DNA from 3 places in the Pseudomonas sp. BAY1663 genome. Region 3 is predicted to be linked to each of the others. Evidence: predicted binding sites of a transcription regulator. Region 3 holds the regulator's gene; each other region holds the start of a gene.

The links. Region 3 encodes sigma-54, which starts transcription at its own class of promoters, with help from an activator protein. Its sites were predicted from a motif close to ANTGGCATNNANNTTGCTNT; they were not measured.
Region 1: BAY1663_RS13390 (ammonium transporter) is a predicted target of sigma-54. The motif match lies at 3,088-3,107, and genes of this name have one in related genera.
Region 2: flgB (flagellar basal body rod protein FlgB) is a predicted target of sigma-54. The motif match lies at 1,588-1,607, and genes of this name have one in related genera.

What each region holds. Positions count from the first base shown of each region.
Region 1 is NZ_AZSV01000043.1:31,379-36,209, forward strand. Features, by position in the region: gene BAY1663_RS13375 (DUF3597 domain-containing protein) at 1-181, shown strand, start outside; gene BAY1663_RS13380 (DUF2789 domain-containing protein) at 343-579, opposite strand; gene BAY1663_RS13385 (glyoxylate/hydroxypyruvate reductase A) at 708-1,643, shown strand; gene BAY1663_RS13390 (ammonium transporter) at 1,648-2,856, opposite strand; gene dgt (dGTPase) at 3,180-4,676, opposite strand; gene BAY1663_RS13400 (hypothetical protein) at 4,788-4,831, shown strand, end outside.
Region 2 is NZ_AZSV01000024.1:4,268-9,098, reverse strand. Features, by position in the region: partial or broken gene flgD (flagellar hook assembly protein FlgD) at 1-663, opposite strand, end outside; gene flgC (flagellar basal body rod protein FlgC) at 683-1,126, opposite strand; gene flgB (flagellar basal body rod protein FlgB) at 1,141-1,545, opposite strand; partial or broken gene cheR (protein-glutamate O-methyltransferase CheR) at 1,731-2,554, opposite strand; gene BAY1663_RS09215 (chemotaxis protein CheV) at 2,593-3,525, opposite strand; gene flgA (flagellar basal body P-ring formation chaperone FlgA) at 3,615-4,355, shown strand; partial or broken gene flgM (flagellar biosynthesis anti-sigma factor FlgM) at 4,628-4,810, shown strand.
Region 3 is NZ_AZSV01000012.1:1,154-5,984, reverse strand. Features, by position in the region: gene BAY1663_RS05650 (HAD family hydrolase) at 1-292, shown strand, start outside; gene lptC (LPS export ABC transporter periplasmic protein LptC) at 301-873, shown strand; gene lptA (lipopolysaccharide transport periplasmic protein LptA) at 860-1,405, shown strand; gene lptB (LPS export ABC transporter ATP-binding protein) at 1,405-2,130, shown strand; gene BAY1663_RS05630 (RNA polymerase factor sigma-54) at 2,277-3,785, shown strand; gene hpf (ribosome hibernation-promoting factor, HPF/YfiA family) at 3,862-4,170, shown strand; gene ptsN (PTS IIA-like nitrogen regulatory protein PtsN) at 4,179-4,643, shown strand; gene rapZ (RNase adapter RapZ) at 4,656-4,831, shown strand, end outside.

The sequences.
Region 1 (4,831 bases), on a different contig from region 3:
CCTGCTCAAGCTGCTCGGCCTGGACAGCAGCCTGACCGCACGCAAGGAACTGGCCAGCGAGCTGGGTTGCCCGCAGGACAAGATGGCCGATTCGGCGCAGATGAACATGTGGCTGCACAAGACCGTGCTCAACCGGCTGGCCGAGAACGGCGGCAACGTGCCAGCCGACCTGCTCGATTGATGCCGTTCAGCTTGCGCTGACGCTGGAGCGAGGCGGCAGGTTGTAGCCGAGGCGCATGGTGCCGAAGCCCAACCCGTAGCGCCTCCTTCCGCCGGCCGCGCTGCGCCCGCCCAGGGTCCGTTGTCGTTTCGTCGCGGTCGCGAACGAAATGGCGACAGGCCCTAGCGTTCGTGCAGCCGCACGTTGAGTTCGTCGATGATCGGCGCCCATTCCGCATCCTCCACCCATTCGTCCCGCAGCAGCGCCCGCTGCGCCTCGTTCCAGAACGGTGCATCGGCCAGCCTGACGTCCTCCGGCAGCGGCGAATGGCTGGCGATGAAGGCATCGATGCTGGCGGGATCGGAGGCCAGGCCGAGCTGTTCGAACAGGGTGCCGAGGTCTTTGTTGGGGAGTTCCATGGTGTTCTCCAGGCGCGTTTGAACAGACTGAAAGCACGCGTGCACGTGTTCCAATGCTTGAATATTCAGAGGCCGCGCGGCTGAGTACAGTTCCGTGGCAACGACGCGAACAAGGGAAACCACGAACGATGGACATACTGCTCTGCGGCAGCTTCGACGATGACGAACGGGACGCCTGGCTCGCGGCGCTGCAAGAGGCCTTGCCCGATGCCGCCTGGCATCTGTCCGTCACGCCGGAGAACGCCGGGCGGATCGGCGCGGCCGTGGTGGCCAACCCTCCTCCGGGTTCGCTGCGGGGCCTGACGAACCTGCGCCTGATCCAGTCGCTCTGGGCCGGCGTCGACCGGCTGCTGGCCGACCCGAGCCTGCCCGCCGACGTGCCGGTCGCACGCATGGTCGATCCGGCCATGAACGCCGCCATGGCCGAGACCGCGCTCTGGGCGACCCTTTCGCTACACCGCGACTTCTTCGCCTATGCGCGCCAGCAGCGTACGGCCACCTGGCGACCGCTACCGCAACGACGCGCCGACGAAATCCAGGTGACGGTGCTGGGCATGGGCCAGATGGGGCGCGCCTGCGCCAGCCGCCTGCTCGCCCTGGGTTATCGCGTGGCAGGCTGGAACCTGCACGGCGGCAGCATCGCAGGCATCCCCCTGCATTGCGGTATGGCGGCGCTGTGGCCGCTGCTGGGGCGCAGCGACATCCTGATCAACCTGCTGCCATTGACGGCACGGACCACCGACCTGCTGGACCGGCGCTTCTTCGATGCCCTGCGCCCCGGCGCCGGACTGGTCAACCTGGCGCGCGGCGCGCATGTCGTGGAGGCGGATCTGCTCCAGGCCTTGGACAACAGCCAGGTCGGCCAGGCCGTGCTCGATGTATTTCGCAGCGAACCCTTGCCGACGGACCACCCCTTCTGGCGACACCCGAAGGTGACGCTGCTGCCGCACGTGGCCGCCGCGACCGACCTGCGCAGCGCCGCACGGATCGTCGTACAGAATCTGCAGGCGTTGCGCGACGGCCGTCCACTGGCTTACCAGGTGCAGCGCACGCGGGGCTATTGAGCGCTCAGTCGTGGCTGAGCGCTCCGATCCGGTGGATCGCGAGATCGGCACCGTTGTACTCGTCTTCCTGGCTCAAGCGGATGCCCAGCGAAACCTTGAGCAGCCCATAGACCGCAAAGCCGCCAGCCAGCGCCACCAGCATGCCCAGTGCGCTGCCGATCAGCTGGCTGGCCATGCTGACGCCACCGAGCCCGCCGAGTGCCTGCTGCCCGAAGATACCGCAGGCAATGCCGCCCCAGATGCCGCACAGGCCGTGCAACGGCCAGACACCGAGCACGTCGTCGATCTTCCAGCGGTTCTGTGTCGCGGTGAACGCCCAGACGAACAATGCCCCGGCGATGGCGCCGGTGGCCAGCGCACCGACCGGATGCATCAGGTCGGAGCCGGCACAGACCGCCACCAGCCCGGCCAGCGGGCCGTTGTGCAGAAAGCCCGGGTCGTTGCGGCCGACCAGCCAGGCCGCAGCGGTGCCGCCCACCATCGCCATCAGCGAGTTGACGGCCACCAGCCCGCTGATCCCTTCGATGGTCTGGGCGCTCATCACGTTGAAGCCGAACCAGCCGACGATGAGAATCCAGGAGCCGAGCGCCAGGAACGGAATGTTCGACGGCGCGAACGCCACCAGGCGGCCGTCGCGGTAGCGGCCGTTACGCCGGCCGAGCAGGATCACCGCCCCGAAAGCCAGCCAGCCCCCCATGGCATGCACCACCACGGAGCCGGCGAAATCATGGAAAGCCGCACCGAACCGGTGCTCCAGCCAGGCCTGAACGCCGAAGTTGCCGTTCCAGGTCATGCCTTCGAAGAAGGGGTAGACGAAGGCGACGATCAGCAAGGTCGCGCACAGCTGCGGGCCGAAACGTGCACGCTCGGCGATGCCGCCGGAGATGATCGCCGGAATCGCCGCGGCGAAGGTGAGCAGGAAGAAGAACTTCACCAGCGCGTAGCCATGATCGGCCACCAGTTGCTCGGCCGGCTGCATGAAGGTCACGCCGTAGGCGATCCAGTAGCCGATGAAGAAGTACGCCAGGGTGGATACGGCGAAATCCGTGATGATCTTCGACAGGGCATTGACCTGGTTCTTCAGCCGCACGGTGCCGACTTCGAGAAAGGCGAAGCCGGCATGCATCGCCAGCACCATGACCGCCCCCATGAGGATGAAGAGCGTGTTCGAACCATGGATCAGAGTTTCCACGGCGTTATTGAGGTTTTCCATCGGTAGTTACAGCCTCACCGGGTAGAACGCACCAAAACGGTTATCTTGATCCGCATGACGCACCGTGATGCATCACAAAGTCGGAACCGCTAACCGCCACCTGCAGCCGGGAGGTGGGTCCATCAACGCTTCGATCACGTTAATAGTATTATTTTTCAATAAGTTATGAATAAACCCAGATTCCTTGCGTGCGCCATTTAGGGGCTTTCACGCCGGCCGCTGCACCATGTCATAGCAATGTGCGTACCAAGCGCAGCGGCCACACGGGTGCCAAGGCACGCAAACCGTGCGACGGAGCCGCTCAGCCTGCCGGTAACCGGGGTTTATAGCGCCGACAAGGCGCGATATTCGTCTTGGGCGAGCTGGTCGGTCATGCCGCTGACGAAGTCCTGCAACATGCGATTGCGGCAATAGAATTCCCACAACGGCCGGTCCGCCGAAGCTTGCGGATGATCCTTGAGCGCTTCGTGATAGGCCTTGACCAGTTGATTGGGCAGGCGCCGCGCCAGCATCTGCAGGTGCGGCTCGTTGCGGCAGTTGCCAACCGTGAGCTCATGGAAGACCTCCGGCGGCACGCGCAACAGCTGGGCGTAGTGATCCAGCAGCCCCTGGAGGATGCGATAGCCTTGCAGTTGCAGGGTCTCCACCTCGCGGTGGCAGAACACTCGGTCCATCGCCACGTTCTTGAAGGTCTGCACGATGGCGTTGGGCAGGCTGTCGTCTTCCAGCAGCGCGCGATCGAGCGTGCCGTGGTAGACCGCCTCGATGTTGTCGATGAACTGCCGCGCGGCATGCTGGACCAGCGGGTGGATCATGTTCACCCGCAACCAGATGAAGAACTCGCCGACCTTGTTGATCGGCTCCTTCCCGGCGCGCTCCAGCGCATAGTTGACCATGCTGCGAAAGCTGCGCTCAGGCCCGGGAATCGGCGCGTCGGGCGAACCGTGCTCGGCGAACTTGGCCAGCAGCAACTGCGCCAGTTGTTCGATGCTGAAGATACCCTTCTCCACCGAATCCTCGATGTCCGCCAGGCAGTAGGCGATATCGTCGGCCGCCTCCATGACATAGGCGAGCGGATGGCGCGTGCAGGGCCGCAGATCCAGCGCCGCCTGCAGTTCATGGATGAAGCCTTCCTCGGAAAGGTAGAAACCGGGCTTCTTCTGCAGATAGGCGCCCGGAGTGCCCTTCTGCGGCTTCGGCGCATGGGCCGGACGCACGTACTTGAGCAGGCCGGCAGTCTGGGTATAGGTGAGGTTCAGGCGCAACAGCGTCACCACCAGGCGGATCGCCTGGGCGTTGCCCTCGAACTGCTTGAGGTCGACGAGCATGCGTGTGCGCAACTCGGCATCGCCCTGCCCCGGCGGCACGGCGGCGGCGAACAGTTCGTCCAGATGGCGCTCGAACCAGGCGCCGATGGCATATTCGCCGAAATGACCGAACGGGGGATTGCCGATGTCGTGCATCAGGCAGGCCATTTCCACCAGGCTTTCCAGCGCGCCCTCCAGGCCGTCCAGGCCATAATCGGCCGCCCTGGCGCCGAGCTGTTTATAGAGCGTGCGGACAATGAAGCGGCCGGTCTGCTGGACTTCCAGCGAATGAGTCAGGCGGCTGCGCACCGCGGCGTTGCGTTCGAGCGGGAAGACCTGGGTCTTCTGCTGCAGGCGGCGCACGGCGGCCGAGTTGATGATCCGCCCGCGGTCGCTCTCCAGCTGGTCGATCACCGCGCCCAGGTCGCCATCGCTGGCCCTGAGCCCAGCCTCGGCCCTGCCATAGGGACGCTGGCGGGAGATCTTGTCCTTGAAGTTCACACGCACCGGCATGGATCGTACTCGCTGAGCGGATCGAAGCCGTCGAGCCTAGCGCGGGCGTCGGAGTTTACCAAGCCCCCGCGCCTCTGCTATTCAATCGCCCGCATCTGACAGGAGACGACCATGAGCCGAGCAGATTTCCACACGCGCAACGCCGCCCGGGCCAC
Region 2 (4,831 bases), on a different contig from region 3:
CCTGGACACTGGAAAGCGGAACGCTGCCGAGCCCGGCAAGATTGAGCAGCAGCTCGCTGCCACCCAGGGTCACGCTGTCGACGTTCGCCGGCAGCAGCGTGTAAAGCCCCTTGGTTTCGCCGTCGTAGGTGGCCTGCGCTTCGAACTTGTAGGTGCCGGGCGCAAGGTATTGCCGCTGGAATCCTTGCCATCCCACATGAACGAGACGTTGCCGGCCTCTTGCTGCCCCAGGTTGACCCGGCTGACCACCGCGCCGGTATCGTCGTAGACGTTGACGTAGACGTTGTTGCTGCTCACCGGCAGCACCAGGCTGGCCTTGAAGGTCTCGCTGGTATCCACCACCGCCTTGTCGGTCGGCACGATCACCTTGCGCCCGACCAGCGAGGAGGCCTGCAGCGCCTGCGAGGACTGGTAGCCGGAGAGAATGCTTTCCATGCTGGTGTTCAGCTTCTCGACGCCTTCCACCGTACTGAACTGCGCCAGCTGGGCGATGAATTCGCCGTTTTCCTGGGGTTCCAGCGGGTTCTGGTTGTTCAGCTGGGCCACCAGCAGCTCGAGGAATTCGTTCTTGCCGAGGTCGTTGCCCTTGACCTCGCGATCCTCGCCGAACTGATATTGATCGAGTATCGAGCTGGTGCCGCCGACGCCGCTTGTAGTGCTCATGCGTATGCTCTCGTAGGAATCACTGACCCAGCGTCAGGACTTTCTGCAACATGGTCTTGGCCGTGTTCATCAGCTCGGCGTTGGTCTGGAACGCGCGGCTGGCGGAGATCATGTCGGCCATCTCCTCCACCACGTTGACGTTCGGATAGTGGACGTAGCCGTTCTCGTCGGCGGCCGGATGATTCGGCTCGTAACGCGCCTGCAGTTCGCTCTGGTCCTCGACCACACCCAATACCTGCACGCCCACCCCGGCCTCGTCCTGCCCGGCGAACAGCGACTCGTTGGGCTGGCCGTTGGCCTGCTGGTACACGGTGGCGAACACCGGATGGCGGGCGCGGTAGGTCTGGTCGACGCTGGAGGAGACCGTTTCGGCGTTGGCGATGTTGCTGGAAATGGTGTTCAGCCGAGTGCTCTGGGCGCTCATGCCGCTACCGGCAATGTTGAATACGCTGCTGAGAGACATCGATGGAAACTCCTTTATTCGCCGCGCAGGGCGCTCATCAGCCCCTTGAACTTGCTGTTGAGCAGGGTGAAGCTCGCCTGGAAGTCCACGGCGTTCTTCGCGTAGTTGGATTGCTCGATCTGCAGATCGACGGTGTTCTGGTCCAGGGACGGATGGGTCGGGGTACGAAAGCGCAGCGAGGCATCGGCAATCTCCAATCCCTCGGCGGCAATATGCTTGTCGCTGGTCCGGGTGACGCCGAAGCCGCCCTGGCTCTTCGCCGACTGCTCGGCGAGCACGCTGCCGAAGTCGAGATCACGGGCCTTGTAGTTGGGCGTATCGGCATTGGCGATGTTGTTCGCCAGCACTTCGGCACGCTGCGAGCGGAAACCGAGCGCCTTCTCGTGAATGCCCAACGCCTTGTCGAAACTGATGCTCATGAATCTGGCCCTCTGCCGGATACAAGTCTGCTTGCGCACACCCCAGCAAAGCCCATGCCATAGAACACAAGCCATTGATTTAAAAGGATTTATCGATACACGTGCAATTCACTGGCGTCAAAAGCGGCAAGACTTTTCCGCCGTTTTGCCGCAACCGCCATCTTGCATGACGGTTTTCTGCCGCCTTATTTCGCCTTGTAGATGATGCCCGGGCTGCACTGGACCATCTGGTACAGCTCCGGCAGCCCGTTGAGCGCCTCCGAGGCGCCGAGGAACAAATAACCGCCCGGACGCAGGGTCGCATGGATGCGCTTGAGGATGTCCTTCTTCACATCGGCGGAAAAATAGATCAGCACATTGCGGCAGAACACGATGTCGAACTTGCCCAGGGCGACGTAACTGTCCAGCAGGTTCTGGACCTTGAACTCGACACGCGTGCGAATGGCCGGCTTCACCGCCCAGCGCCCGGGCGCCTTGAGGTCGAAGTAACGCTGCAGGCGCTCGGTGGAAAGCCCACGAGCAATCGCCAGACTGTCGTACTCGGCCGCCTTGCAGGCAGCCAGCATCGCGCCCGACAGCTCGGTGGCCACGATCTGTATGCCGGTCTTCGGCTGGCTGGGATTGGCACGCTCGTACTCGTCGATCGCCATCGACAGCGAATAGGCTCCTGCCCCGAGGAACAGGCCGCCGACCAGATGCGCAGGCGCTGACCGGAACCGGACTTGAGCATTTCCGGCAGGACCCGGCTCTTGAGCACTTCGAACGGGTAGGTATCGCGAAACCACAGCGTCTCGTTGGTGGTCATCGCATCGACGACCTGCTCGCGCAGGCCGCTGCGTGGCTGCGCCTGGATCCTGCGGACCAGTTCGCCCAGCGTCTTGATACCCTGCTGCTCCATCAGCTTGTTCAGCCGGCTGGACACCAGATACTGCTTGTTGCTGCCAAGCAGAATGCCGCACGTCTTCTCTAGAAATACCCGGAACTGCTCGAAATCCAGATCAACTGACACTAATAAAGCCCACCATCAAAGCCATGAGAGGACTAGCCTCAGTTTGCATCCGCCTTTCGAATCCGCTCGACCACCCGAGCCGCGAGATCGTCGGGCTGGAACTTGGCGAGGAAATCGTCCGCCCCCACACGCTTCACCATGTTCTGGTTGAACACACCGGAAAGCGAAGTATGCAAGAGAACATGCATATCCTGCATACGCGAATCCTGACGCACCTCAGTAGTCAGGGTATAGCCATCCATTTCCGGCATTTCAATATCGGAGACCATCATCAGGAATTCCTCCGCCGGCCGCTTGCCATCGTCGGCCATCCGCTTCAGATAATCGAGCGCCTCGCGACCATCGTTCAGCGTGACGACCTCCACCCCGATATTTTCCAGGCAGCGGACGATCTGCTTGCGCGCCACGGAGGAATCGTCGACGACCAGCACCCGGCAGGAAAGCGCCCTGGCCTGGGTCTCGGCATCCACGACGCTCGGCGAAACCTGCTCGGAGGTCGGCGTGGCTTCCGCCAGGACCTTCTCGACATCGATGATTTCCACCAGGCGGTTATCCACGTGGGTCACCGCCGTCAGGTAATGGTCACGCCCGGCGCCCTTGGGCGGAGGAAGGATTTCCTCCCAGTTCATGTTCACGATCCGCTCCACCGAACGCACCAGAAAGCCCAGCGTCCGGTTGTTGTACTCGGTGATGACCGCAAAGCTGTTCTGCAGATCCGCCAACGCCGGCTTGCCCGTCGCGAGGGACAGGTCGAGAATCGGCAGCGTGTTGCCACGGATGCTGGCCACTCCACGCACCACCCTTCCGGACTTGGGCATGATCGTCAGGCGCGGGCACTGCAATACTTCCTTCACCTTGAACACGTTGATGCCATAAAGCTGCTCGCCTTCCAAACGAAACAGCAACAGCTCCAGACGGTTCTGCCCCACCAATTGGGTACGCTGGTTAACCGAATCCAGTACACCGGCCATGCCAGTTTTCCTCTCTGCCTGCAGATTGCGCGGGACCGAACGCCGAAGTGCGGCACGCCCCTTGCTTTGGTTGGGGCATGAACGCCCATATGACTAATTTCCGACGCGATCGCCAAACGCTGTGCAGATACCTGCTGCTACCCTTGCTTTGCGTGATGGGTCAACTGGCCCATGCGGCAACCATGTCACATCCTGAGCAACTTATCGACGCGACCCAACAGTTTCTTGAGCAGGCGGTTGCCGACTATTTGCGACGCGGCGACATACAGGCCCGTCACGAAATCATCGTCAACCGCCTGGACCCCAGGCTGCGCCTGGCACAATGCGACCAGCCGCTCGACGCCAAGCTCGGCACCGCCGCCCAACCCATCGGACGCGTCACCGTACGCATAAGTTGCGAAGGAAGCAGCCCCTGGTCCGTATTCGTCCCGGCACAGGTTCGCCTCTATCGACCGGTAATCGTCGCCAATCGCTCACTGCTGCGCGACAGCCTGCTCAGCGAGGCCGACGTAAGCCTGGCCGAGCGCGACGTCTCCAACCTCACCCAGGGATACCTGACGCGCATGGACGAAGTGCTCGGCAACAAGCTGACCCGGCCAGTGCAACCGGACCAGGTGATCGCACCGAACCAGCTGGAGCTTGCCGAAGTGGTACGCAAGGGCGACCAGGTAGTGATCACCGCTCGAAGCGGCACGATAAATGTCCGCATGCCCGGGGAAGCGATGGCGGACGGTGCGCCCGGCAAGCAGATTCCGGTGAAGAACCAGCGCTCCGGACGCGTCGTGAAAGCGCGGGTCACCGGCCCCGGCCATGTCGAGGTCGCGATGTGATGATCATGGCGATCAGCCACCGGCACATGAGCACTTTTTCATGTGTAGCGCCCGAAAAAACGCTAAAGTTTCGTCCACTGTTGCCGAACACATGGCAAGCGTCCTGATTCTTTCGAGGTTTGCATCATGGTCATCGACTTCAATCGGCCTAACAGCACAGCCGCTGCCCCCAGCGGGCGCGGTGCCGTTCAAGGCAACGAGCGCACGAACAGCCCCCTGCCCGGAGCGGCCGGCGATGCGCCCAAAACCAGCAACACCAGCGCCAGCACCGGCGATACGGTACAACTGAGCCAGAGGCCCAGCGCCTGCAGCAGGCAGCCGACAAGCTGAACGAACAACCCGCCGTCGATCAGGAGCGTGTAGCCAAGCTCCGGCAAGCGATTGCCGACGGCTCCTATCAGGTCGACAGCCAGCGCGTCGCCACCAAGTTGCTCGCCTTCGAGACGCAGCGCTGAACCTGAACGAACCACAGACGC
Region 3 (4,831 bases):
CCAGCACCTCTATCAGGGGCGCGAGGACAAACTGGTGGTGCTCGACGAGCTGCTGGCCGAACTGCGCTTGAACTACTCTGAGGTGGCTTACCTCGGTGATGACCTGCCGGACCTGCCGGTGATTCGCCGGGTCGGCCTGGGCATGGCCGTGGCCAGCGCCGACGCGTTCGTCCGCGAGCACGCCCATGGCGTGACCCAGGCGCGCGGCGGTGAGGGTGCAGCGCGCGAGTTCTGCGAATTGATCATGCGCGCCCAGGGCACCCTGGCTGCCGCTCAAACCGCTTATCTGTAGAGGCCTCGATGTTTCGCAAACTGCGCTTCGCTGCCGTTCTCGTCCTGATCGCCGCCCTGCTGGTGGCGATCGGCTACTGGAACATCCGCCCGGAAAGCTTCATGCAGCAGCCAGCCACCGTCAGCGGCGAGGAGCCGGAAATCGACTTCTACGCGATCAACTCGCGCACCGTGCAGTATCAGCCCGATGGCAAGCGCCACTATGAAATGACCGCGGACAAGGTCGAGCACCTGCGGGCCAGCGAAGTCAGCCTGCTCACCCGCCCCGACCTGCTGGCCTATCGCGGCACCGAACTGCCCTGGCATGCGCGCAGCGAGCGCGGCGAAGTGTCTGCCGACGGCAGCGAGGTGGAGCTGATCGACCAGGTGCGCATCGAACGCACCGACGCCAAGGGACGACCGACGATCCTCACCACCAGCCGGCTGACCGTGCTGCCGGAGAAGGATTATGCCGAGACAAGCCAAGCCGTTAGAATCGAGGCCGCCAATGGCGTGACCACGGCAACCGGCATGAAAGCGTATCTGGATGACGGCAGGATGCACCTGCTGTCCAACGTAAGAGGCCAGCATGAGCTGCGTTAAGACCTTCCCCCTCCTGCTCGGTTTGAGCGCATTCCTGCTTGGCGCCACTGCCTGGGCGCTTCCCGAAGACCGCGACCAGCCGATCCGCGTGCAAGCCGATTCCGCCGAACTGGACGACAAGCAGGGCGTCGCGGTGTACCGCGGCGACGTGGTGATCACCCAGGGCACCATGAAGATCACCGGCGACACGGTGACCATCACCCAGGACAGCAACGGCGATGTCGAGGTCTTCACCTCCATCGGCAAGCCCGCCTACTACGAGCAGAAGCCGGCGGTGGACAAGGAAATCGTCAAGGCCTACGGCCTGACCATCCAGTATTTCGCCGCCAACGAACGCATCGTCCTGATCGACCAGGCCAAGGTGGTCCAGGAAGGCAACACCTTCGAGGGCGAGAAGATCGTCTATGACACCCGCCGCCAGATCGTCAACGCCGGCCGCGCGACCAACACCGACGTGACCACGCCGCGCCCGCGGGTGGACATGGTCATCCAGCCGCGCAAGAAGGAAGCGGCAGCGGAGCAACCCCAGTAATGACCGTCCTCAAAGCCCAGCATCTGGCCAAGAGCTACAAGAGCCGCCAGGTCGTGCGCGACGTCAGCCTGTCCATCGAGAGCGGCCAGATCGTCGGCCTGCTCGGCCCGAACGGCGCCGGCAAGACCACCTGCTTCTACATGATCGTCGGCCTGGTCAACGCCGACCAGGGCCGCGTGCTGATCGACCAGCACGACGTCACCCATCTGCCGATGCACGGCCGCGCCCGCGCCGGCATCGGCTACCTGCCGCAGGAAGCCTCGATCTTCCGCAAGCTGTCGGTGGCCGACAACATCATGGCGATCCTCGAGACCCGCAAGGACCTGGACCGCAGCGGCCGCCAGCAGGCCCTGGAAGGCCTGCTGCAGGAATTCCACATCAACCATATCCGCGACAGCCTCGGCATGAGCCTGTCCGGCGGCGAGCGGCGGCGGGTGGAAATCGCCCGCGCCCTGGCCACCGCGCCCAAGTTCATCCTGCTGGACGAGCCCTTCGCCGGCGTCGACCCGATCTCGGTGGGCGACATCAAGCAGATCATCCACCATCTCAAGGCCAAGGGCATCGGCGTACTGATCACCGATCACAACGTGCGCGAGACCCTGGACATCTGCGAGACCGCCTATATCGTCAACGACGGCCAGCTCATCGCCGAAGGCGATGCGCAGACCATTCTCGACAACCAGCTGGTCAAGGAAGTCTATCTGGGCCACGAATTCCGCCTGTAGAGCGGTTTTTTTGCTCGGCTCGGCCAATCGGCCCTAGGCAAAGGCTTCGCCAGCAGGCATATAATTTGCTTTCTGTCGGCGCCCAGCGCGTCACATGTCGGAACAGGCGCGGTTGCGCCGGCATAAAAGGTTCGAAGTCCTCTGCCATGAAACCATCGCTAGTCCTCAAGATGGGCCAGCAGCTGACGATGACGCCGCAGCTGCAACAGGCCATACGCTTACTCCAGCTTTCGACGCTCGACCTGCAGCAGGAGATCCAGGAAGCGCTGGACTCCAATCCCATGCTCGAGCGTGAGGAAGACGGCGACGATTACGACGGCGGCGACCCGATGGCCGAGACCGCCGATACGCTCGGCGACGGCGCCTCGCAGACCAGCGCCAGCCAGGACAGCCAGTACCAGGAACCCACGCATAGCGCGGAAAACCTCGACGACACGGAATGGGGCGAGCGCATTCCCAACGAGCTGCCGGTGGACACGGCCTGGGAAGACATCTACCAGACCAGCGCCAGCAGCCTGCCCAGCAATGACGACGACGAGTGGGACTTCACCAGCCGCACCTCCAGCGGCGTGAGCCTGCAGAGCCATCTGCTGTGGCAGCTCAACCTGGCGCCCATGAGCGATACCGACCGTCTCATCGCCACCACCCTGATCGACTGCATCAACGACCAGGGCTACCTCGAGGAGTCGCTCGAGGAGATCGTCGACTCCTTCGATCCCGAACTGGAGATCGAGCTCGACGAAGTCGAAGTCGTGCTGCGCCGCATCCAGCAATTCGAACCAGCCGGCATCGGCGCCCGCGACCTGCGCGAGTGTCTGCTGCTGCAACTGCGCCAGCTGCCCGAGCGGACCCCGTGGCTGAGCGAGGCCCAGCAGCTGGTCGGCGACTACCTCGACATCCTCGGCAGCCGCGACTACAGCCTGCTGATGCGCCGGCTCAAGCTCAAGGAAGACGAGCTGCGCCAGGTCATCGAGCTGATCCAGAGCCTCAATCCGCGCCCGGGCTCGCAGATCGAGGCGAGCGAGCCGGAATACGTGGTGCCCGACGTCATCGTGCGCAAGCACAACGACCGCTGGCTGGTCGAGCTCAACCAGGAAGCCATGCCGCGCCTGCGCGTCAATGCCCAGTACGCCGGCTTCGTCAAACGCGCCGACTCCAGCGCCGACAACACCTTCATGCGCAACCAGCTGCAGGAAGCCCGCTGGTTCATCAAGAGCCTGCTCAGCCGCAACGAGACGCTGATGAAGGTCGCCACGCAGATCGTAGAGCACCAGCGCGCCTTCCTCGAGCACGGCGACGAGGCGATGAAGCCCTTGGTACTGCACGACATCGCCGAGGCGGTGGGCATGCACGAGTCGACCATTTCCCGCGTGACCACGCAGAAATACATGCACACGCCGCGCGGTATCTACGAACTCAAGTACTTCTTCTCCAGCCATGTCAGCACCGCCGAAGGCGGCGAATGCTCGTCCACCGCGATCCGCGCGATCATCAAGAAGCTGGTCGCCGCGGAAAACCAGAAAAAGCCGTTGAGCGACAGCAAGATCGCTGGTTTACTGGAGGCGCAGGGCATCCAAGTGGCCCGCCGCACGGTCGCCAAGTACCGGGAGTCCCTCGGCATCGCACCGTCCAGCGAGCGCAAACGATTGCTGTGACCGGCCATCGATCGAACCGTTCCAGGTCGGCCGGTCCGCCAGCCTGCTCTTCGCACAAGGCAAAGGAGATAGCAGTATGCAAGTCAACATCAGCGGTGTTCATCTGGAAGTAACCGGCGCCCTGCGTGACTACATCGAGGAGAAATTCGACCGGCTCGCCCGGCATTTCGACCGCATCATCAACATCCAGGTGGTCCTGCAGGTCGAGAAACTCAAGCAGAAAGCCGAAGCGACCCTGCACGTCGCGGGCCGCGAAGTGGTGGCCAATGCCGAGCACGAGGACATGTACGCCGCCGTCGACCAACTGGTCGACAAGCTCGATCGCCAGCTGATCAAGCACAAGGAAAAACAGCTCGACCATACTCAGGGCACCGTCACCCGCTGACCCCTCCTATGATCCGACTCGAAAACATCCTGACCCCCGGACGTTCCCTGGTGAACGTCCCGGGCGGTAGCAAGAAGCGTGTCCTGGAACAGATCGCCAAGGTGATCGCCCAGGACCTGACCGATCTCGATGCCCAGACCATCTTCGAAAGCCTGATCGCCCGCGAGAAGCTGGGCTCCACCGGCTTCGGCAACGGCATCGCCATCCCGCACTGCCGGATGGTCGGCTGCAATGCGCCGCTGAGCGCGATACTGCGGCTGGAAACCCCGGTGGATTTCGACGCCATCGACGGCGTTCCCGTGGACCTGCTGTTCGTCCTGCTGGTACCGGAGGCGGCCACCGACGAGCACCTCGAACTGCTGCGCCAGATCGCCAGCATGCTCGACCGCGAGGACGTACGCCAGCGCCTGCGCCAGGCGCCCACCAACCAGAGCCTCTACCAGGTAGTGGTCGATGTGCAGAACGGCGCTTAGCGGAATGACCAGATGCGGCTGATCATCGTCAGTGGGCGCTCGGGCTCGGGCAAAAGCACCGCGCTGGACGTGCTCGAGGACAACGGCTTCTACTGCATCGACAACCTGCCGGCCGGGCTGCTGCCCGAGCTCGCCGAACGCGCGCTGCTGCATACCGAGCTGCTGCATCCGCAGGTCGCCGTGTCGAT